DNA from 3 places in the Alteromonas sp. HB246098 genome. Region 1 is predicted to be linked to each of the others. Evidence: predicted binding sites of a transcription regulator. Region 1 holds the regulator's gene; each other region holds the start of a gene.
What was found. The regulator LexA, encoded in region 1, represses DNA repair genes until DNA is damaged. The targets are predictions, from matches to a motif close to TACTGTATNNNNATACAGTA.
Positions count from the first base shown of each region.

Region 2: recN (DNA repair protein RecN) is a predicted target of LexA. The motif match lies at 6,878-6,897, and genes of this name have one in related genera.
Region 3: ACYTPF_RS00070 (putative DNA modification/repair radical SAM protein) is a predicted target of LexA. The motif match lies at 4,034-4,053, and genes of this name have one in related genera.

Region 1 is NZ_JBTZUG010000004.1:114,107-122,445, reverse strand. Features, by position in the region: gene ctaD (cytochrome c oxidase subunit I) at 1-807, opposite strand, end outside; gene coxB (cytochrome c oxidase subunit II) at 818-1,981, opposite strand; gene lexA (transcriptional repressor LexA) at 2,564-3,190, opposite strand; gene ACYTPF_RS10450 (glycerophosphodiester phosphodiesterase family protein) at 3,431-4,816, shown strand; gene ACYTPF_RS10445 (sensor domain-containing diguanylate cyclase) at 4,875-7,157, opposite strand; gene plsB (glycerol-3-phosphate 1-O-acyltransferase PlsB) at 7,428-8,339, shown strand, end outside.
Region 2 is NZ_JBTZUG010000001.1:731,946-740,284, forward strand. Features, by position in the region: gene ACYTPF_RS03060 (extracellular catalytic domain type 2 short-chain-length polyhydroxyalkanoate depolymerase) at 1-120, shown strand, start outside; gene ACYTPF_RS03065 (3-hydroxybutyrate dehydrogenase) at 113-880, shown strand; gene ACYTPF_RS03070 (iron-containing alcohol dehydrogenase) at 989-2,149, opposite strand; gene ACYTPF_RS03075 (fatty acid cis/trans isomerase) at 2,430-4,787, shown strand; gene nadK (NAD(+) kinase) at 4,878-5,753, shown strand; gene dps (DNA starvation/stationary phase protection protein Dps) at 6,013-6,522, shown strand; gene recN (DNA repair protein RecN) at 6,938-8,339, shown strand, end outside.
Region 3 is NZ_JBTZUG010000001.1:8,914-17,252, reverse strand. Features, by position in the region: gene ACYTPF_RS00085 (ATP-dependent 6-phosphofructokinase) at 1-626, opposite strand, end outside; gene ACYTPF_RS00080 (DUF6279 family lipoprotein) at 838-1,680, shown strand; gene ACYTPF_RS00075 (TIGR03915 family putative DNA repair protein) at 1,838-2,632, opposite strand; gene ACYTPF_RS00070 (putative DNA modification/repair radical SAM protein) at 2,684-3,925, opposite strand; gene ACYTPF_RS00065 (response regulator) at 4,196-5,836, opposite strand; gene ACYTPF_RS00060 (VC2046/SO_2500 family protein) at 5,958-6,530, shown strand; gene trhO (oxygen-dependent tRNA uridine(34) hydroxylase TrhO) at 6,609-7,604, shown strand; gene ACYTPF_RS00050 (EF-hand domain-containing protein) at 7,663-7,905, shown strand; gene ACYTPF_RS00045 (serine hydrolase domain-containing protein) at 8,262-8,339, shown strand, end outside.

The DNA.
Region 1 (8,339 bases):
CATAACCGGGTCGCCGCCACCAGCAGCATCAAAAAAGCTGGTGCCAAAGAACTTGTCTGTTAATACCATGGTCACTGCACCGGCGAGTACTGGCATAACGGCAATAAGCAAAAATGCAGTGATAAGCCACGTCCACACGAATAGCGGCATTTTCATCCAAGTCATGCCTGGCGCACGCATATTGAAAATAGTCACTATCACGTTAATCGCACCCATAATGGATGAGATACCCATAATGTGAACAGAGAACACGAACAGCGCGGTTGAATCGCCACTATAGGTTGTTGAGAGCGGCGCATAGAAAGTCCAACCAAAGGCAGGGCCACCACCTTCCATAAATAGCGAGCTAAGCAGAATCAAAAAGGCGCCGGGTAAAATCCAAAAGCTCCAGTTATTCATGCGCGGCAATGCCATATCTGGGGCGCCAATCATCATTGGAATAAGCCAGTTCGCGAGCCCTGTAAAGGCTGGCATCACGGCACCAAATACCATGATAAGCCCGTGCACAGTGGTCATTTGATTGAAGAAATTTGGTTCAACAATTTGTAGACCAGGCTGAAACAGTTCAGCGCGAATAACCATGGCCATTGCGCCGCCAACTAAAAACATAATGAAGGCAAACCACAAGTAAAGTGTACCAATGTCTTTATGGTTAGTAGTAAACAGCCAGCGCGTTACTCCTTTCGGAATATGGTCGTGGTGTTCATGGTCATCATGTAGGTGATCGCCCTGTGCGTGCCCACCATTTACTTGACCAATGTGAGTCGCAGAGGTATCTGGCGAAATAACTTCAGTTGCTTTGCTCATTTGTCTGCTCCTAGTTTCCGTTTGCCACTGCATTAACGTCTTTGGCTTGAACCATATCGCCAGTGTTATTGCCCCACGCATTGCGCTCGTAAGTGACAACCGCAGCAATTTCTTTAAGGCTCAGCATTTTGCTAAACGCCTGCATAGCTGTACCCGCCTTACCATGTAGGACAATGTCGATGTGACCTTGCTGATCTTCTAACGCCATCTTGCTGCCTTTAAGTGCTGGAAATACACCTGGTAAACCCTCACCATTTGGCATATGGCACGCTGCACACGTGGCGTTGTAAACGCGCTCGCCTTCTTTCATCAATTCATCCATGGACATATTCATAGAAAGTAGGCGTTGCTCTTCTTCTTTGGCTTTGCGAACAATTTCTTCTTGTTCGCCCATCCATTTATCAAATTCTGCTGGCTCTTTAGCGATAACCACTACTGGCATGTAGCCATGGTCTTTTCCGCAAAGTTCTGCGCACTGCCCGCGATAAATGCCCGGCTCATTGACCTTGGCCCATGACTCGTTAATAAAGCCTGGGTTTGCATCTTTTTTAACGGCAAAATCTGGAACCCACCACGAATGGATAACGTCGTCAGAGGTAATAAGAAAACGTACTTTTTTCCCAGTTGGAATGACTAACGGACGGTCAACTTCAAGCAAGTAATTGTCGGTTTTTTGAAATTTGTTCTCTATTTGCTCACGCTGAGTAGCAAGCAGTGAGTAAAATTCCACGTCGCTGTCCATGTACTTGTAGTGCCATTTCCACTGAGAGCCCGTGACTAACACTGTCATGTCAGGCTCAGACGTGTCTTCCATTGCAATAAGCGTGTTCGCCGCCGGCACAGCCATAAAAATTAGAATAAGAAAAGGAACAACGGTCCATGCTATTTCAACCTTCACGTTTTCGTGAAAGTTAGCGGGCTTAGCGCCACGAGACTTCCGATGAAGATACATTGAGGCAAACATCACCCCAAATACGACTACCGCAATCCCTACGCATATAAAAAACATCAGCATATGCAGATCATAAACCTGCCCGCTGATGTCGGTGGCACCGCGTCTTAAATTAAGAGAAGAGACTTCTTCACTAACTTCTTGCGCAAGAAGTAACGGGGAAAAAAGCAAAAACGGTATTGTTGAACACCACTTTGCGAAAACGGTCGTTAGTTGTTTCACTCAGCACCTCCGTAATAGCAAGACCAAAAACGCTGATTATTTTGCGCGCTGCCCTACCAAATGGTTTGCGAACGATTGACCCATCACCTCAACTTGTAAAACAAATTTAGAGCCATTGTTATTATTTTGTTAATCTCTGTATAAGAATTGCGCAATAATGCCGTGCCGTCTAGTCTTTTCTATTAAAAATTTAATGAAGAGGTTAATTTTTAATCATTTCATGTGGCAGGGTTGCGTTACAATTTTGGTAGAGTGGGTATAAGGCGTGCTGACGGCGCTTAAAAAATCAAACGCGCATTTTGAACGGGGAGTTGATAAGGATGAAGCTTTATTTGGTCACAAAATCAACAATTAACACATCGCTTCTCGTGTTTTTCAAACAAATTTTCAAATAATAAATGTGCTTTAGCCACTCTGTACTCGGGCCAAATAGCGCATATCTTTCATACAATGGTGATGTCAGATTTCATAATTTTGAAACATACCAATAAACGCTAAACTAAGAAAATTAACTAAAATTTGGTACTAAAAGACATAAAAAAAGCGGCTAATACGCCGCTTTTGATTGAAGATGCTAAAACCTTACATCCAGTCGGCGTTTCTTATAACACCCACGGCAATACCTTCTATAGCAAAAGGCTCATTAGCAAGGTCTACTTTAATTGGCGAAAACTCTTCGTTTTCAGCATGAAGTAATACTTCACGACCGCGCTTTTCTAAACGCTTAACCGTAACGTCTTCATCCACCCGCGCTACAACTACCTGACCGTTGTGGACATCAGTCGTGCGATGCACAGCAAGAAGATCGCCATCCAAGATACCGATGTCCTTCATACTCATGCCGTTTACACGAAGTAAAAAGTCAGCCTGAGGCTGAAACAAAGCAGGGTCGACCTTGTAGTGAGATTCTACATGCTCTTGCGCCAAAATTGGCTCACCAGCCGCCACGCGCCCGATAAGGGGCAGGCCTTCTTCTTCTGGTGCAGTGTCCTCAAGGGGGATATTGAGCTTAATACCACGAGAGGTACCAGGCAAAATTTCAATTACGCCCTTACGCGCCAATGCCTTCAAATGTTCTTCTGCTGCGTTGGCAGAACGAAAACCAAGTTGACGAGCAATTTCCGCACGCGTAGGCGGCATTCCCGTTTCTTGCATGGTTGTTTTAATAAGTTCTAAAACTTCAGTTTGTCGAGCTGTGAGTGGGCGCATAAAAGACCTGTCTGTTCATACAGTTCCTGTAAGTATATACACCTAAAAACAAATAACAAGTAGTAAGCCTTGTGAGAAAAGCTCGAGGTGCTTTTAACATTCTTTATTTCCTATAAAAAATGTAGCTAATTCGTAACCCCATTATCACGAAACTGACACGCTCAACGCTTAGCGTAATTTTGGGCAGATGTTAATTACCCTACAAATAAAACTTAATTCATTAATTACAATGGAAAATCTATGAAACTAACTAAAAAAATACTCACGGTATTAGTCATCACTCTAAGCTTAGCAGCGTGTGATGACGACTCTGTAGAAGTCGTTGAGGTAGAAAAACAGGTAGTTGTAGAAAACACAGTAACCGTGGTCGAAACAGTTGAAGTTCCTGTTATCGTTCAAGTACCGGCTGGAGAGGCCCCGAATATACAGATAGGGGCGCGCCCATCTTTTCTTGTAGAGGATATGGATGATGGAGAGCTAAAGAGTGCACTACAACAATGTAGTGAAGGCCCGTTTTATAAAACAGATTTTTCAATTGGGCATCGTGGAGCGTCACTGCAGTTCCCGGAGCACACGAAAGAAGCCTACGAATCAGCGGCAAAACTTGGCGCAGGAATAGTAGAGTGTGACGTTACATTTACTAAAGATAAAGCTTTAGTGTGCAGGCATTCGCAGTGTGACTTGCATACTACAACGAATATACTCTCAACCGATTTGGCTGATAATTGCTCTGTACCCTTTACACCGGCCGACCCTGAAAATGGCATTGCCGCCCAAGCGCAGTGCTGCACCAGCGATATAACACTCGCAGAATTCAAAACGCTAAAAGGTAAAATGGACGCAGCGAACCCAAATGCAACCACTGTAGATGAGTATTTAGATGGTACAGCAAACTGGCGCACAGACTTATATTCATCAAAAGGTACCCTGTTAACACACGCAGAAAGTATAGAACTGTTCAAAAAGTTAAATGTGAAAATGACACCAGAGCTTAAAACGCCATCTGTTCAAATGCCTTTTGATGGTTTCACACAGCAACAATATGCTCAAAAGATGATAGATGAATACAAAGCAGCAGGCATTGAACCAGAAAATGTCTGGCCCCAGTCATTTAACTTAGCAGATGTGAAATACTGGATTGAGAATGAACCAGCTTTCGGCAATCAAGCGGTGTATCTAGACGATAGATATGGCGCCCAAAGCGCAGATGGCGAAGATGGCGTCACCGCTGAGCAATTAGTTAATAATCCCGAACTGTTAACTCCAACTATGGAACAACTTGTTGCAGATGGGGTACAAATAATTGCTCCACCAATTTGGGTCTTATTGACGGTTGAAAATGAAAAGATAGTGCCTTCCCCATACGCGATTGCGGCGAAAGAAGCAGGGCTTGATATTATTACATGGTCTCTAGAGCGCTCTGGATTGCTGAATACAGGTGGGGGTTGGTATTACCAAAGTGTTAATGGTTCTTTGGCCACTGATAGCGCAATCAATAACGATGGTGACGTTATGACAGTACTTGATGTACTAGCAAAAGATGTGGGCGTACTTGGTGTGTTTTCTGACTGGCCAGCAACAACAACATATTATGCAAGCTGTATGGGACTAGCACCTAGTATATAAAAGTTGGAGGGCTTAGGGCTGTAAAAAACGTGTTTTCTAGCGTTGTCCTAAGTTCCCATCACCCTAGAATAACTTGATTTCGGCCATTCTTTTTCGCCGTATATAGCAGTTTATCAGCTTTAGAAAGTAACCCACTAAAATCAAGATTCAAGCTATCCTCAGCAAAAACGGCACCAATACTTATTGTTACAGATATCGTGTCTTTCTTGTATTTAACTTCTGTTTTTTCAACAGCCTCTCGAAGTTTGTTAAATCGCATTTCTTCGTCTTTTTTGTTGTCTGAAATTGCTACTATCGCAAACTCTTCTCCACCAAGACGTGAAACAATATCGGGCTCCACATAATATTCTTCTATGAGGTGGGCTACTGAAATTAGGGCTTGGTCCCCTGCATCATGTCCATAAGTATCGTTAACTTTTTTAAAGTGGTCTATATCTATTACCGCTACGCTCACTCTATTGCTTTGTGCAGAGAGTTGATGGCATTTATCAACAAAAGCTCGCCGATTGTACAGCCCAGTTAGCGAATCAGTCATAGCCAGCTTACGCAACTTCTCTTCAGCTATCGCACGCGCTTCTTCCAGCTCTACCGCGTAGAAAAGACCTGCTAATGCGTCTAATAAAGGTTGTAAAAACTCTGCATCATCTAAGGCGTAGGGCTCGAATTTATTGGCTAAACCAATCATGCCCACTACTCTATCTTTAACCTTAATCGGTAGCCCTAAAAAACGACTAATGCGGGGGTGCCCTTGCGGTACCCCTTTTGAGTTTGGATGACTTCCTGAGGCATTACTTAACGTTACCTCACCGGTTAAAATTGTGGTACCAAAAAGGTTATCAAAGTTATCGAAATACAAGTTCCGCTTTTTGTACTCGTTGTATTGCGAGAAGCTGCTGCTGTCCCACACTATTTCAGAAATGGCATGAATAAACAGCTTCGAGGCATCGCCTTCGCCTTTCATTTGCCCAATGAAAGCAAACTGACTATCCGAGATATCAATGAGCTCAGGCAATACTGTTTGGCAGGCCATGGTTAAATCGTTGTTCTGAAGATAAGAGGCACGGGTTTTATTTATAAATTGAAGTAGCTGGGTTTTCTTTTTCTCATGAAGTTCGCTTTCCATTCTCTGGGTAATGTCGCGATGAATACCAGCAACGCGAATAGCCTTACCCGCAGCGTTAAATTCCACAGTTTTTCCATAGGTTTCAACCCAAACCCACGTGCCGTTAGTATGTTTCATGCGAAAGGTAGTATTGAAAACCTTGCTCTCACCAATAATGTGTTCATTTAATTGCTTTTCTACTTTTACATAGTCCGCAGGGTGAATTAACTGCCTGAAAAAGCGAGAGCTGGTATCATAATACTCATATTCAAGGCCGACGATATCACACCAACGTTTATTTACTTGGTTTACATCAGCGGCCAAATTCCAGTCCCACGTACCTAATTCAGAGGCTTCCAATAGCAGGCGCATGCGCTGGTTCGTTTTGTGAAGTTTGTCTTCAACATATTTTTGATCGCTGGTATCGAAAAGAAATGCTTGCACTGAATACAGCATCCCGTCTTCACGAAAGCTTGCCGTAGAAATCATGCTCACCCAAATAGTTCGCGTAGGGGTGGCTATTTGAAGGCGGCATGAATGGGTTTCCACACCTTCCATATGCGCCTGCATAGCAAAAGTAAAGTCGCTTTCAGCGTCTTGAGTTAGAACATCGCCAAGCTCTACAGCGCCGCATAGTAAGTCTTGTGCCGATATACCCAATACACGCTCACTATTTTGAGAAATATGAACTAGCCGTAACGACGTAGTATTTCTCCAAGTGGCCAACACTATAGGGGACTTTTCAATTAAACCGTGTTCGCGCTTAAGTGCCTCATGTTCCTTTGATAGAGAAATATGCTGGCTAACAAGCGCACCAATTCTATTCAGCACTTCAAGGTATTCGGCATCGATTTCTCGAGGAACAGTATCAATAAGACATACAGCTCCAATAATCTCATCATTAATTTCAATGGGAGTTCCTGCATAAAAGCAGATGTGCGGCTCTCCCGTTACTAACGGATTATCTTTAAATCTGGGGTCTTCATGTGCATTGTTAACAACAACTTGTTTGCGCTCTTCTACCACATGACTACAAAAAGCATGCTCACGGCTTACTTTAGAAAGAGTAGTTCCATATCGCGCTTTGAATGTTTCTTCAAATTCACCAACAATTCCTATTAGCGCGATAGGCACCTTATATGCCCTTGCTAACACCATCATAAGATCGTCAAGATCCAACGGCACCTCATTGCTGAGCAAAAAGTCATCAATCGTCTTCAATCGGTTTTGATCATCCACTACAACATGCTCATATTCGTTAATCTTTATAAAAATAGTAATAGTCACCACTTATAGCAATTTAAATACTGCTAATGTTGCATTGCTCAAAGGGTAAGTGAGGTTTACTCTAAAAAACGCTTAAATACACAGATACTTTTGAACATCTTGAACTTACCGCTAGGTAGGGAGTCTGTAAAACAGGCAAATCAATAACATTGGCTCGTCGCGAGATTGTGACGCGATTGTGTTACACTTCACCCGTTTTTATTTCATAGGATTACATAATTCATGTCGTGGATGCGAAAAGCCCTTTTGTCGGTATTTCATTATCCTGTTAAGTTACTGGTTAAAGCTCACAGTATTCCAGTTAACGTTGAAACCGAATTAGGAATAGATAAGAGCAAGCCTATTGTTTATCTACTTCCCACAAACTCAGTGACCGACCAGCTTGCGCTGAGAATGTCGACCAAATACCTAGGCCTTCCTAGCCCAACAGACACACTTACACTGGCAGGTAGAGAGTATTCGTCTACTCTATTTTTACGTAAAACCCAACCTCTTTTTCGCTCATCAGCCAAAGATACGGGAATTGAAGACGTTTTCACTGACCTTTTTCATTTGCACAGAGATCACGAAAACCTCGACTTACAGGTAGTTCCTGTTTATGTAACCTGGGGTCGAGCCCCAGGCCGTGGTAATCCAGGCTTAAGCGATTTAATAGCTGATAAGGCTGCACCGAGCTGGCTACGTAAACTTTTCATCGTGCTGTTTTTAGGCAGAGATAACTTTATTAATTATTCTAAAGCTGTTTCAGCGCGGGCCATGTCAAATCAACACGGTAGTGATCAAAGCATCGCCCATAAGCTTGTACGCGTAGCAAGTACTCACTTTCAACGTAAGCGTCAAAGTATGACGGGCCCTACTCTGCTAGAGCGACAAGAACTCAACAACAGTGTATTGGGTTCGGATGCAGTACGCCGTGCGATCGCGGAAGAATCAAGAAGCAAAAAGGTCACTCACGAAAAGGCCAAGGAGCGGGCTCAAAGCTATATCACCGAAATTGCTGCAGATTATCGTGAAGGACTTATCCGCTTTGGCGACAGACTGCTAACTCGTATATGGAACAAAATTTATAACGGTATTAGCGTAGGCCACGCAGATCGCATTCGCGAGTTGGCAGCTAACGGGCACGAAATTATT
Region 2 (8,339 bases), on a different contig from region 1:
TATGCGTCTAGCGATTATGCGAACAGTGACGGCGCGCAAATAAGGGCGGTGAAAAAGCTGTTGTTTTCATTAAATAGTGCACCTTCATCGAATAGAGCCGCAGGGAGCACCAATGAGTAAGCGCACAGTATTTATCACGGGCGGCGCAAGCGGCATTGGCTTTGGCATAGCCGAGTCAATGATGAAACAAGGCCATCACGTGATCATAGCCGATATAAACGAACAAGCAGCGAAAGACGCCGTGACCAAGCTTGCGCACTTGGACGGTTCGGCGAGTGCCGTTGCTGTAGATGTCTGCAATGCAGAGCAAGTCGCCGCACTGCCAGAGGCATTAGGAAATCTTACCGTCGATGTATTAATCAACAACGCAGGAATACAGCACGTTTCTCGTATAGAGGACTTCCCTGCAGATAAGTGGCAGCAGCTTATAAATATCATGCTGGTTGGCCCTGCTCTGTTAACCCAAGCGTTTTTGCCGGCAATGCGACAGCAAAACTACGGGCGCATTATTAATGTAGGCTCTATTCACTCGTTGGTTGCCTCGCCATATAAGTCTGCTTATGTAGCAGCAAAGCATGGACTATTGGGTTTTGCAAAAACCATCGCGCTTGAAACGGGTGACTGTGATGTGACAATTAACACCCTCTGCCCCGCGTATGTTAAAACCCCTTTGGTAGAACAACAAATTACAGCACAGGCGAGAGAGAATAACCTCACCGAGGAAGAGGTAATAACAAAAATCATGTTAGAACCCATGCCCAAAAAGCAATTCGTAAGCGTTAAAGAACTTGCAGATACCGCGAGTTTCTTAATGTCGCCTAGTGCTCGCAATATTACTGGGCAAACCATGGTGCTCGACGGGGGTTGGACGGCCAGGTAGTTGATTGTGGTTATAACACTTTACTATTGGTGGTTGTAGTGTGTTTCTCTCCGTGTTGAAAAGACTGCATGGCGCAGTCTTTTTTCGTTTTATCATCTAGCAAAAAGACTATTCCCAAAGTGAGACATAGATGGCGACCATTTCTTCAATAGTGGGTACGCGGGGGTTATTGCCGGGAGAGCCAGATGCCAAAGCTTGTTCAGCCATTGTTGAGGTCGAAGCAAAAAACGTTTCTTTATCAATTCCGAACTCGGCTGGCGTGGGCACTTGTAAATCGGCATTAAGTGCTTTTAACTCATTGATAAGCTTTTGATTCGCCACATCATCTGAGTCACTTTGCGTAGCGACCCCCATCGCGCGGGCACATTGTGCATAGCGCACTGGTGAACTTGGAATTGAAAAGGCGGCAACCGCAGGCAATAACATGGCATTCGATAAACCGTGAGGGACATGAAACGCAGCGCCGATAGGTCGACTCATTCCATGAACAAGGGCCACTGATGCGTTTGAAAAAGCAATACCCGCAAGCGTTGAGCCCAGCATCATTGATTCTCTAGCCGTTTCATTTGTTGGATCTGCAAATACAGTACGTAGATTAGGCGCAATTAACGCCATAGCCGATAGTGCCTGGGCATCGCTGTATAGATTGGCTTTGCGGCTTACAAACGCTTCAATAGCGTGGGTGAGTGCATCAATGCCAGTATCGGCGGTAACGCGTGCAGGCAAGCTTTGGGTTAACGAATAATCGACCAGTGCTGCCGTTGGCATAAACCCTAGACCAACACACAACATTTTCTCTGTGGTGTTTTCGTCAGTAATAATAGTGAATCGCGTTGCTTCTGAGCCTGTGCCCGCCGTTGTGGGGATAGCGATAATAGGCACCCCCGGCTCATCGACAACTCGAGGGAATTTGTAGTCTCGCATTTCGCCGCCGTATTTACCCAAAATGGCTATGGCTTTTGCGCTATCGATAGGGCTTCCGCCACCTAAGGCGATAATGCTGTCATAATCGTTGGCTTTAAATGCATCCACACCTCGGTTAATCGAATTTACTGTTGGCTCTGGCACTGTATCTGAAAACACATCTGCGTTAATTTCAGCCTCTTTTAGCGCTTGCACTATGGCAGCGCTGTATCCCAATTCAACCATCATCTTATCGGTAACCAATAACGGTTTGCGACAGTTAAGGCCTTTAAGCGTTTCAGCCACCCGACGACTCGCGCCCTTCCCTATATGCATCACTCTAGGCAAAATAATTTGATAAGACATGCTTCCCTCCTTTGATTGCTTTTCTCCAGCATACCTTCCGACATGCCTAAAGCAATGAATGTGTAAAAATAATGTTATTTTTTCACTCTATATTTCATCTTAAGGTGTAAATCGAGAGCGCAGTGCTTCCTGCGCAACTTATTAATGGGTAACTACTTCGCCGAAGAAGGATTGAGTGAGGGTAAATACTAGAGCGAAGTGACGAGCTTTCAGCATTTATACCATCACCTTAAATGAAATGGGTGATAGACTGGTCGAGACTCTCTTCTGGACTAACACTATGAAAAAATTCGGTATTACTTCATTGCTTATCGCGATTATCGCTTTAGCGGTCTGGCAATGGCCGAAACCTGATGCTCCTTTACTTTCCTCAAGTGATGCCATGCCCGTCATGGAAAGTTTGCCCGACGATTTCTTTACTAGACAAGTAAACCCCGTTTTAACGCAACGCTGCGTGGTGTGCCACGCCTGTTACGATGCGCCATGCCAACTAAAAATGTCTTCCCCAGAAGGTATAGCAAGAGGTGCTAATAAAGAAAAGGTGTATGAAGGCACGCGACTCACTGCTGCACAACCAAATAGAATGTTTCTCGACGCTCACGGCGTTAATGGATGGCGCGAGCGTGGCTTTTTCGATGTATTGCCAACAAAAGACGATACTAACGCCTCGCCAACCCAATCCTCGGTGCTAACGCAAATGCTTTTGCTAAAAAAACAGCACCCTCTGCCCAATACTACCCATTTAGATGAGAGCTTGGATATAAGTTTGAGCAGACAAAACCAGTGCCCAACCATAGATGAAATGAGGGAATATATAGCTGACCAGCCTCTAGGGGGCATGCCCTACGCCCTACCTGCGCTGTCAGATTCTGAACATACTACGCTTATTCAATGGTTAACCCATGGTGCACCTTTACCTTCGCCCAAAATGCTCTCACAAGAACTTAATGAGAAAGCAACTGACTTAGAGGCGTGGCTAAATGGCGATAGTAACAAAATGCAGCTTTCCGCACGTTATATTTACGAGCACTTGTTTACCTCTCATCTCCACTTCGAAGGTATCTCAGAAAAAGGAAAAACGCCTCAGTTTTTTAACCTAGTGCGCTCGCGAACCCCTCCAGGGCAAGCGTTAGATGTTATTGCCACTCGCAGACCCTTCGACGACCCCAAGATTGAGCGCGTTTATTATCGCTTGCAGCCTGTGCATTCCACGATCGTGAGCAAAACCCACCAAGCATACGCTATTAATCAGGACCTTTTAGATAAATGGCAATCTTGGTTTGTCGAAGCTGAATTTTCTGTTGAAATCTTGCCTTCGTACGAACCCGAAATAGCAGCCAATCCATTAACGGCTTTTACTTTGCTGCCTGTAAAAAGCCGTTACCGATTTATGCTTGAGCGCGCTCAAAACACCATTATGGGTTATATCAAAGGGCCGGTTTGCCGAGGACAAGTCGCGCTAAACGTAATTAATGACCGATTTTGGGTGTTCTTTGTCGACCCAGACATTGCAGCTTCTGAAAAAGTGAATGCGTTTTACGCTTCGCAAAAGAAAAACCTTCACCTTCCTGCTGAAAAAGACAGCTCTGCGTTAGCGATAAATTGGGCAAAGTATGCAAAACGCCAAGGCGACTATATGCGTGCAAGAGCGGCTTTTCTAAATAGCGAGTTTGAAAACGGAGAGCACCTAAACGTATCAAGTATTTGGGATGGTGACGGCAACAATACCAATGCCAGTTTAACCGTATTCCGCCACTTCGATAATGCCACTGTAGCGAAAGGAATGGTGGGGAAGCCTACTAAAACAGCTTGGATTATTGACTACGCCTTATTAGAACGTATTCACTACTTACTGGTAGCCGGCTTTGATGTTTACGGTAACTATGGGCACCAGCTAATGACCCGTTTATATATGGACTTCTTGCGTATGGAAGGCGAGTCGAACTTCCTCAACCTGCTCCCCCCGCCATCTCGTCAGGAACTCTTAGACAAATGGTATCAGAAGGCTAGCCCTGAACTCACTGACTATCTAGAGGGCGATTTTAATAGTTTCGAACAGCCTACGGGCATAACATTTGAAACAGAACGCCCGCAAAAAGAACTCTACCAGTTGCTATCGAAGCACTTAGCTAAAGTTCAGCCGCAAGTCTCAACATATAATAAACGCTTGTTATCCACCGAGCAGTACGAAGTGCTAGCGAGTTTAAACTCGCTCCCTGCCCAGCAAGCCACACTGATGCCTGAAACGACCATAATTGTGGTAAAAGATGACCAAAACTCAGATAACATTGATGTATTTACTGCCCTTAGGAACAGTGCCCACTACAATGTGAACAGTCTGTTCGAAGAAGAGGAAAATCGCGAGCCATCTAAAGACTCAATTACTCTGGTGCATGGACTTTTGGGTAGCTATCCTGATGCGTTTTGGTATATCAACGCTTCTGACGTCACTGCGTCGATAGAAAAGCTGAAGACTATTAAAAATGAAGCTGATTACCAAGCCTTGCTCGACAATGTCGCTATGCGCCGAACAAACCCTAATTTTTGGGCTTTTAGCGACAAATTGATTCAGTGGTCTAGCGAGCACTACCCTATTGAAGGCGGCCTGCTCGATTATAATCGATTAGAAGATCGCTAAACCTGACACTCTGCAACGTTTTACGCTTTTCTTTTGCAAAATACCTGTGCTAATGTCCGACCATTGGAAATGAAAGGACATTAGCATTCCATGCCCTATCAAACCGTTGCTTTAATTGGAAAACCTCAGCACGCTGCAACCCATGACAGCTTAAATATTCTTGCCGAATATTTATTAGCCAAAGGCTGCAAACTACTAGTTGAGGAAAGTATTGCTGAAGAGCTTGAAACTGAAAACTTCAAAAGCTGTAACCTTGTTACTATTGGTAAAGAGGCTGATCTTGCCGTTGTAGTAGGTGGTGACGGCAGCATGCTTGGTGCCGCGCGTGTACTGGCGCGTTTTGACATCCATGTCGTAGGCGTAAACCGCGGTAATCTTGGCTTTTTAACAGATATCCACCCTGATGATATCGTTCAACAGCTTGACCTTATCTTCAATGGTGAGTGCGTGGTTGAAGAGCGCTTCTTACTTGAAGTCGAAGTTTACCGGCACGAAAAGCTTAAAAGTAACAACTCTGCTGTAAACGAAGTGGTGCTGCACCACGGCAAAGTTGCTCATATGATGGAATTTGAAATTTATATCGATGAGCAATTCGTATTCAGTCAGCGTAGCGACGGGTTGATTGTCGCCACACCTACAGGCTCGACTGCATACTCCCTATCTGCCGGCGGCCCTATTATAATGCCAAAGCTTGATGCACTAACGCTGGTGCCTATGTTTCCTCACACACTGAGCAGTCGCCCCATTGTTGTTGATGCAGACAGTCAGGTATCGATGAAAGTATCAAAAGTAAACAGTGATTCCTTGCAGGTAAGTTGCGATAGTCACATTGTACTACCCGTACTGCCCGGCGATGAAATCCGCATTAACAAGAGCGTAGACAAGCTTCATCTTGTTCATCCCAAGGGTTACAGCTATTTCAACGTACTTCGCAAAAAGCTAGGTTGGGGCAGTAAGCTTTACTAGCCTCATTCACTATTCATCTTTTCTAATGTGCATTTATTACATTAGCCTGTAGCATTTTCTTAATTGCTACAGGCTTGAAAAATAAAGATTTTTTAATCTTCCCATATTTCTCTATTAAAAACGTGTACTTATAAAACTCTCAGAATTCGGCATACCCGTTGCACCTATCAAAGTAAGTTGTTGGCACAGGGCTAGTAAGATTTTGCCCCTTATGATGTTTTACATCGTGCTGATTTATTTACATTCAATAGGAGATATCATGAGTAACACCAATATCAAATTTACAGCCCCAGGAATGGATAACGATGCTGCTGCCAAAACAATTAAGGTATTGGATCAGCGATTGGTTGCACTATTAGATTTACAGTTAACCTTAAAGCACATTCACTGGAACGTGGTAGGCCCAAATTTTATTGGCGTGCATGAAATGCTAGACCCTCAGGTAGATGCAGTACGCGAAATGACCGACACCATTGCCGAACGAATTGCAACGTTAGGCGGCGTACCGAAAGGCACACCGAAAGCCATTGTTGAAGGTCGCAGCTGGAGCGATTATGAACTAGGGAAAGGTTTAGTACTTGACCACCTTAAGGCACTAGACGCTGTTTATGACGGCGTAAATGGTGACCATAGAAAAGCGCTAGAGCTTCTTGGTGAAATTGACCCAGTATCGGAAGATATGATCACTGGTCAGCTGGCAGACTTAGAACAGTTTCAGTGGTTCGTGCGCGCACACATTGAATCTGGAAGCGGTGAGTTGCAGCAATAAGCTTTTTTACTGAATTTTAGATAGTTATCTGACGATTTATAATTCAACTAAAATTGGAATTTTAAAGGAGAGCTTTGGCTCTCCTTTTTGCTGTTTGGTTTTAAAAAACCGTTACAGCAGTCAACGTATTGGCTTACAAACCTTCTTTACAGACAGGCTTTAGGCTATCGAATTTTAAGTAGATTAGTACTGTATAAATTTTTGTAAAACACGCGTTCTCATTAATTTCGTTTATGCTGGTTACTTATAACCTCAAATAACCATTCGAAGTTATAACATTGATTTCTCAAACTTTATTAGCTTCCTTCTTAATTTTAGCGTAATTTTTTCACGACTTAACTTTACACAGGCAAAATACTGTATATATTATCAGTTACTGTATATATCATCATGTTCAACTTATTCGAGTGTGGTTATGTTAGCGCATCTTTCTATTTCTAATTTTGCTGTTGTAAAACAATTATCGGTTCAACTGGAAAACGGGCTTACTGCAATAACCGGTGAAACCGGTGCAGGTAAATCAATTGCTATTGATGCGTTAAGCTTGTGCTTGGGTGAACGTGCCGACGCAAATGCTGTGCGTAAAGGAAGTACGAAAGCTGAAATCATCGCACACTTTTCTTTGAGCAGTAACGCATTAGCTAAAGCTTTTCTCGATGAACATGAACTTACCTCAGACGAGGATGAAAACAGCTGCTTTATTCGCAGAGTTATTTCTAAAGAAGGTCGTTCAAAAGCGTTTATCAATGGTATTCCCGCTTCGCTTCAGCAGTTAAAAGGCTTAGGCCAGTATTTGTTAGCCATTCACGGTCAAAACACACACCTGCAACTGTTGAAAGAAGATCATCAAAGAGACCTAGTTGACGGTTACGCTAAACATGATGAATTGTTAGCGCAAGTTACGGAAACTCATTCAATTTGGCGTGATAAGCAACGCACACTAAAGACACTTCAAGAGCAAGCACAGCAACGAGAAGATAGAATTCAGCTGTTAACCTATCAGGTTCAAGAGCTTGATGAGTTCGCTATTGAAGAGGGCGAGTTCGAAGAGTTGGAAATAGAACACAAGCGCTTGAGCAATGGTCAAAGTCTTTTAGAACAAGCGCAGACTAGCGTGTACAACTTATATGAAAATGATGAGGGCAACGCTTTATCAGTGATTCAAAGTAGCATTGAGCGCTTGGGCGAATTGGAAGCCCATGACGCAAGCCTAACGCCTATGATAGCGTTACTAAATGACGCAGCAATTCAAGTAGAAGAAGCTGCGGGAGAGCTACGTAGCTACTGCGATCAGTTAGAGATTGACCCGCTTCGTCTACAGCAAGTTGAAGCGCGCTATGCTAAAGCGATGGATCTGGCACGCAAACACAGCGTTATGCCAGAAGGGCTATATCAACACCATCAGGAACTCGCCGCCGAATTCAATTCACTATCTGAACAAGAAACGCTGTTAGGCACACTTGAAGGCGAAGTAGAAGAAGCGCGAGCAACATACCTAATCGCGACCAAAGGGTTGTCTGAAAGCAGACAACGTGCTGCAGGTAAATTAAGTAAAGATATTGAGCTTCAGATTCGTCAAATGAATATGCCTCATGCAAAAGTCGATATTCAAATTCAGTACGATGAGCTTAAGAAGCCTGTTAGCACAGGTCTTGATACTGTCGAGTTCAAAGTGTCTACCAACCCTGGTCAGGATGCAGACAAGTTAGAAAAAGTGGTGTCAGGTGGTGAATTATCAAGGATAGGGCTAGCTATCCAGGTAATTGCGAGTGACAATCACGCAACTCCTACCATGATTTTCGATGAGGTCGATACAG
Region 3 (8,339 bases), on a different contig from region 1:
GCAACAAGTTTCTCTATTTCTTTTTCAGCAGATTCAAAAAATTCCGGTACAACCACGTAGTCGGCTGCAGAAGAGAGTGCAGCATTCAATGCTAAAAAGCCCGCGTTCCTGCCCATGACTTCTATAAGAAATATACGCTCAAATGCATCTGCAGTATCTCGAACTTTATCGATAGAACTCATCGCAGTGTCTATAGCGGTAAAATAGCCGATGGTTGAGTCTGTGCCGCTAATGTCGTTATCTATCGTGCCGGGAATTCCTAAAATTTGGCCGTCCCATTCTTTCCCTAATTCCGCTGCACCTCGAAATGAGCCGTCGCCGCCAATCACAATAAGCGTATCAATTTCTGCTTTCATCAAATTGTTAGCTGCTTTTTTAATTCCTTCTTGGCGCTTAAGCTCTTTGCACCTTGCACTGTGCAAAATGGTACCGCCTTGTTGGATCAAGTTGTGGGTAGTGTCAAGCGATAGGGGAATGTACTCTTGTTGCAACAGTCCATTGTAACCATGCTTATAGCCAAGCAGCGTATAGTTAGCTTTCTGGCATGCGATAATTGCAGCACGTATACATGCATTCATACCTGGTGCGTCGCCACCAGAGGTTAAAATTGCGACACGTTTTGACACATTAAAGTCCTTCTTTTTACCAGTATTACAGTTAAGGTAACGTTAAGGTAACAAGACGTAAAGTGAACATCTGTATTGTAGAGAATTTAAATAATTTAAAATAATAAAGCAGACCGAGTAGCGAACGCTTCACCACCTACGTCTGTTTTTTAATTGAGTTAATATAAGCGAATTTGCAGCAAATGACGTAGTTAACAAAAAAGGATGAGTTATGCGTGTACTGTTAGTATTTATTTCTGTTGTGTTTCTTGCATCATGTAGTTCCAAATTGGCCTACAACAACCTGGATTGGTGGGTTTACTGGTACATGGACGACTATATTGAGCTTAAAGATGAGCAAGAAGAAAAATTTGATGACTATCTTCAAAACTGGCTACGCTGGCACAAAACCTCTGAACTTAAACGTTACCAAGCTCAACTTACCGATATTAAACGTCAAATAAAAGAAGGGACCTTAGATTCAAACTCTGTCCATGAACACCTTGCAAACGCAAGAGCGCATTGGGAAAGGGTGCGTAATGAAGTTAGCCCTGAATTAGCAGAAATAGCCAAAACGCTCGATGATGAACAAGTTGTTACGATTTTTGCCGCCCTCGAAAAAGATAACAAAGAGGAAGAAGAAGAGCGAAAAGAGGCGCTGGAAAAGTCTGAAGAAGAACGGTTAAAAGAGCGTGTCGAGCGCATTGAGGAGGCCATCAGTGAACGCATAGGCAAGCTAACTAGCGAACAAAAGCAAATTGTTGACTCTTACGCGACTCAGTTCATTCCCACGGGAGGAGAGTGGTTAACCTATCGCAGAAATATACAAAATGCGGCGCGAAAATTATTTGTAACCCGTAAATTTAACGATAATTTTGAAGCGGAACTGGTTGTTCTAATGCAAAACCCAGATAGCTATAAAAGCGATGTTTACAAGCAAAGCAGCGCACATAACATGACCGTTAGCGCTGCGTTAATATCCGAGCTTTTCACCACGCTAACTGACGAGCAGCGAGAAACCCTTATAGAAAGTATTGATGACCTAATTGATACTATAGAAAATTTTAGAGACTAAGTTGGTATTACAAATAGATACTAATCCAAAGTAGAATTACACAAATCAGCGCTAAACAAAGCTTGGCTCAGATGTACTAGCTCAGAGTTTATGGGCCAAGCTCGTTTATGGTTATTCGTTTGGGTTAGCTCGTTAATACAAGCTCATTTGTATTGACTCAGTGCTTATTGCCATCCTTTATCATTTTTCTGGCCCGAGCGTCCGATTGCTTAATCATATCGTCTATCAGCGACGTCTCTGGCATATTTTTCCAATACTTTTTAGGCATTTGATTTAACATCGCACCTGTTTTGATACGCGCTGGATTAAATATATTGGCGTAATAGGTCAGCCAGTATTTTTCAATGCGGTCATCATCGGGTACTACGCTTGGATCGGGATTATCTTCTAGTACTAGGGTTTCGGTATCCCAATGAGCTGCACGATAGGGCGTTAATATAGACCACCGCATATTCTTAAAACGGGTTTGGAAGAAGTTGAGCTTTATCTCTAAACTGAAATGCTCTGGTTCATACCAGGCGACAAAATGCTCTTGCCCCTCTAGGTCTATTTCTCTGAACCTCAGGAAAGCACTCATTTTGTAAGCATCACGTTTTACCGCTTTCGCCATGGCGAAAAGGTGGATGACATCGTCGTCAGTTTTCATTTGTAAAAGTTGTTTATTTTCATAAACGACACGCCATAACACCCGGTAACAAAGCGCAAATCGTTTATCATCGTTATGACATAGGGCGTACTTTAAAAGCATCAGTGTAGGTTTAGGAATACTAAGCTTGCTTCGCGGCCTTTTTCTTTCGCATTGCTCATCACCACTACCGAACAGATCGTCTTGTACAGAATGAGCGCTCTGCCAAATAATATGTTCAGGGGGAATGCGCTCAGCAATGCATTCTCGCGAAGCTTCCCGCCATTCATCAAAGCCAGGTATTGAAGTAATGGTAATGGTCTTCATGTAAAGCTACCTTTTAGACTACGGCTGAATTTAGCTGCATTAACAACACACTCAAGCGTTAAACAACTCAAACTGTTTAGGCTGTTTAAACTGAAGCTCGAAATTATTACTGTCGAGTAAATGGATATCAGGGAAGTAATCTCCAACGCTGATAAAAGGCTTCAATTTTTTAAGAGGTAGCCGCATTTTAGTAAGGTCAATCCAGTTGAGCTTTGTATTACGCCTTATAGATAAAATCTTTTGTACCGTTCGCGCACCAAGACCAGGAACGCGTAGCAGCATTTGTTTGTCAGCTTTGTTCAAATCAACGGGAAATAGATGGCGGTTACGTAATGCCCATGAAAGTTTCGGGTCGTAGTCCATATCTAACATGTCGTCTTGCAAGATTTCATCTAGGCCAAAACCGTAAAAGCGTAAAAGCCAATCCGCTTGATACAAGCGGTGCTCTCGTATCAATGGCGCCGGTTTTAGCGGTAAAACTTCCGAAGCATCAGGGATAGGGGAAAATGCTGAGTAATACACACGTCGAAGTTTCTGATCGCTGTAGAGCTTAACGCTTGTGCCTAAAATGGTTTTATCGTTTGACCCATCGGCACCTATAATCATTTGCGTAGACTGCCCCCCAGGTGCGAACTGGGGAGGGCGTTTGCCCGAATATGTTTTGTCTACTTTATGCTCTGCAATTTTTTCTTTTAACGTATTCATCGAACAGTGAATATCGCCAAGATCTTTTTCTGGGGCATACTTGTTTAGCGAAGACTGTGTAGGCATTTCCACATTAATACTAAGTCTATCAGCATAAAGACCCGCTTCTGCTTGTAGTTCTGGCGACGCATTCGGGATAGTTTTAAGGTGAATATATCCTTTAAACCCGTGATCAAGACGTAGCGATTTTGCAATACGCACCATGCTTTCCATAGTGATATCGGGCGAACCCACAATTCCAGAACTTAAAAACAAACCCTCAATGTAATTGCGCTTATAAAAATTTAGGGTTAAATCTACAGTTTCTTTAACTGTAAAACGCGCCCGTTGCACATTGCTTGAAACTCTATTAATGCAATAATGGCAATCATAAATACAGTAGTTTGTCATAAGGATCTTAAGCAGCGAAACACACCTTCCATCTGGTGTGAAGCTATGGCATATCCCCGAGCCACCGGTAAGCGAACCTATACCGGTCTTTTCGGTTTTTCCAGCTTGTCGTTTACCTGCTGAACCACTCGCGCAAGACGCGTCGTACTTGGCCGCATCGGAAAGAATTTCAAGTTTTTGTATCAGTCTGTCATGCATCGCCGATGTTTACTTCCTTTAACCAGTCACAGTTAAACAGCCTAGTGTTTTTAACCAAAGTATCGATATGAGCGTTTTTTGGCATAAGCTGCATGGCACTGCGTTATATCATGTATATATATACAGTACAATTGATTACGGCAGTAGAGGGGAAAGATTTAATGTTAGCCAACGAGGCTTACAACACAGATGTATAGGCTAATAGCAATGAATTACCAGCGATAGAAAAAGGTAGGGTTGCTTTAAAAAGAACTAATATGTCACTGGGTATCAAAAGCCAATATACTTAGAAAGTTCATCTCGAATATTTTCGTACTTTTCTTTGTATGGCGCTTTGAGTGTCATATCATCAATCAGCTTAAACAAACGCTTACATTCGTTTATTAACTTCATTTCCGCTTTATCTTCTTTTATGGCTATTTGAAGAAGGCATTGAAGCAGGTTAAGTGCAACACCTGTATTAACAGGTGCAAAACCTTGAGCAAGGGCAAACGAGGCTTTAGCGCGTTCAAAGTCTTGTTGCTGGTAGTGTTGAATGCCCTCACGGTTAAATTGCTGATAGCTAGCGAGGCTTTTTTGTGCGTTTTGCGCTTGTGTCTTTAACATGTAAGAACTGTTTTGGTCGAGTTCTTCACCCCTCGATGAAAGTAGAGAACTTAACTGCAGCGCGTCGTCGAACTCTCCCAGCTTATACATAACGTTAATGCTATCTGGAATGAACGCTGTCGGTACTTCTGCGTATTTATCATCAAGCTGTATTTGCGATGTATTGAGATGACGCTTTGCATCAATGAGCTTCCCATCAATCGCGCTTATCCTTGCATTTACAATATTGCCAAAAATTTCTACGTCGAACTCCCTGTCGATTTTATATAGGTGCTCATCAAACTTACCACGCTGTAATGTGAGTAAGGCTTCTTGCTGATATTTATTGCGCTGGCTTTTGTCATCAGCAGATTCAGCGACATCAAGTAAACTACGTATCATTGTGCACCAATGTAAACTTGCTTTATGTACAGTGCGTTTTGATAGGTTCCAAATTGCTTGGCTAGAGTTGGCTGCTAGTACTAAATCGTCATTTTCCCGGCCAATTTCACAAGCCTTATAATGACGAGGTAATGAAAACGGGGAAAGCTTGATAGCTTCCCTAATCGCATCTAGGGCTTTTTCACCTGCGTCCAAGGCGTGATGCGCTTGCGCAAGAATATCATGAGCATCAGCATTGAAACGGTTGCGTTTTAACGTTTTCTTGGCAATGGATATCGCTTTTTCATATTCATTCAACAGCAGATAGGTTCTACCAATTGCTATTTGTGCCCATAGCACAGGCCTACCTTCGATATATTCTTTTAGTACATCTAGAGCTTTTTGGGGTTGAGAAATACGCCAATAGAGTTCAACTAGCAGTTGTTCGCAGTGTCCTTTGTAGTGGCGAGGGTTTTCTAAAAGTGTCTCAATATGATCTATGGCACTGTTGTATTCACCTTGCTCTATAAGGTTGAACGCTTGTTGAAGAAATTGTCGTTTTTGCCACGCACGAACGATGCGAGATTTTAACTGTACTTGTGAAAAGGGTTTTATTAGAAAATCGTCTGGGCGACGTTCAATACTGCCAAGCACAACCGGTCGAGCACTATCTGCACTGATAAGAATAAATACTGAGGTTGGGTTGATAAGCCTTCGCGTGCGCAACTCTTCTATAAGTTCATAGCCATTTTTGGTATCAGCACCCAAGTGTAAGTCGCAAATTACAATATCAAATTTGTGCTTTTTACACAGCGATACCGCCTGTTCAGCAGAAGACTTAGTGACGACATCAGACGCCCCCATTGAATGCATTAGCCCTTTCAAAAGAAGAAGGAAAGGACGTTGGTCCTCAACAATCAGTACTTGTTTGTTGCTAAATTGCATTTCGAATCCGTGAATAAACACACTATCAATTAGTAGAAGTATATCTAACTTTAGAAAATAAGCTTAAGAAAAACATTATCTTGCCGACAACATACGTATACAACAACAGCATTGTGTACGTATGTCGCCAGATTTAGCCTCAGCAAATGAACAAACATCAATAGACCCCAGTATTTACTGGGAGCGAAGTGGTGTACTTGCTCGGGCGTCATCGCAGGGGGCCTTGTTCTCGTTATACCTTGCAATGCAGCAACATAGCGTAGCTGAACCGTTTGAAATTGAAGCGGCAACGTCAGACGCTGACACAGCGAATAGTATAGAAGCGCAACTTGCGGCGTTAAATCACTATAGACGTCCTTCACTGTCCGTCAGTGAAAATGAATGGACAGACATGCAAGTACACTCAAATTTACTCGCTACAGACTACGAAGGTGCACGCCTTTTTCTTAGTATGAAGCCTGCGCCGTTAGCTCAAACTGATGACGCGAAGCGCATCCCGGATGACGTTGTAGACAACTGCAGTCTAGCTACCCAGAAACGACTGAAAAAGCAATATGACAACGCTATAAAAGAAGATAATACGTTACTTTACGATGTTATATCTTCGCAAGGCGACGCCGATGACGGGAAATATGGGAAAGATAAGCACCAAGCTACAACGCCAGACTTTTCTTCATTTGAAAATATCGCCTAGTTTTTAACGGTCAGTTTTGTTATATTCCGCGCCGCATTTTTGCACTGGTCTTACGCTCCAATCAGCAAAGGTTAAAATATGTCTAAATATATTGTATGCGCAATGTATAAATTTGTTGCGCTTGAAAACTTTAAAGAAATCCGCCAGCCGCTTCTAGAGACTATGGAAGCAAATGGTATAAAAGGTACGCTTCTACTTGCTCACGAAGGCATTAACGGTACAGTTTCAGGTACCCGTGAAGGTATCGACGCATTGCTCGCTTATCTGAATAGCGATGAACGTATCAATCCTATCTCTTACAAAGAATCACTTCACGACGAACAGCCGTTCTATCGCACTAAGGTGAAACTTAAAAAAGAAATCGTGACCATGGGCGTTGAAGGTATCGACCCTCGCCAAACTGTAGGCACTTACGTCAAGCCTAAAGACTGGAATGCGCTAATAAGCGACCCTGATGTAACCGTAATTGACACCCGAAACGGTTATGAAATAGAAATTGGCACTTTCAAAAACGCCATTGACCCTAAAACCGACACGTTTCGCGAATTCCCAGAATACGTAGAAAAAGAACTCGACCCGTCAAAAAACAAAAAAGTAGCCATGTTCTGTACTGGCGGCATACGCTGTGAAAAGTCGACAGCGTATTTGAAAGAGCAGGGGTTTGAAGAGGTTTACCACTTAGAAGGCGGCATTTTACAGTATCTTGAAGATGTGCCGAAAGAAGAGTCTATGTGGGAAGGCGACTGCTTTGTATTCGATAATCGCGTTGCGGTAAACCACGACCTTGAAAAGAGTCATTACGAACAGTGTTACGCGTGTCGACTCCCTATTACTGAAGAAGATAAGCAAAGCGATAAGTATGAGCCTGGCGTAAGCTGCCCTCACTGTTACGGCACGCATACCGACGATCAAATTGCACGCTTTAGAGAGCGCGAAAAGCAGGTTCAGCTAGCGAAAGAGCGTCAGCAGGAACACGTGGGTACCGAAGCGCGTTTGACCATGGAACAAAAGCGTCAGGAAAAAGCAGAAGCTCAACGTTTACGCGCACTTAAAGCAAAAGAAAATCAGGCGTAGACAGTCAGAAAGAAGGGCGTTACACTCGTGTTTATTGCAGTTGAAATAAGGAATGCGAGTGAGCACTCAACTTTCAGAATCTAAAATTGAAGAAATTAGAAAGGACTTCAGCTTTTTCGATCGTGATGGCAATGGCCAAATCGATTTACCTGAGTTCATCGAGCTTCTAACCGTAATTTCACCAAAGACTAAAGCTAGCCACGTACAAGAAGGCTTTAAGCTTATCGATAGTAACGACGATGGTTACATCGACTTCGAAGAGTTTTTGGAGTGGTGGCAAGAAGGGTGGTGGGAGTACTAAGTTTTACTTAGTAACGCAAACCATCGCTAAAGCTTTGTGTACGCTCTGTTGACCGTGTCTTAAAAGCTTATAGTTACCGCAAAAAAAGAAAACGCTAAAACGGGTGCTTTGTAAAGCACCCGTTTTTTTATGCTTGAGTTTGCGCTGGTATGAGTTGGCTAATTTAGGTTTACATGTTTATTGTTGGACGGCTGCTTTGAGCGTAAAGCGGCCGTCTATAATTAATGAGCGTTTAAAGAGAGAATCGCGAAAGAGGACGTTCGATTTCGAATGAAAGCAAAATGCCTAGTTTCATGAATGGAACAGGTGTTAGTATGATTTCACAATAAAGAACTATTGCACGCACAAGGAACGTCATGTTTAGATCTATTTTGATAATTTCTGCCTTCGTTTTAGCCAATTTTGTAACTGCCGAAGAATTTACCAATGTGTCC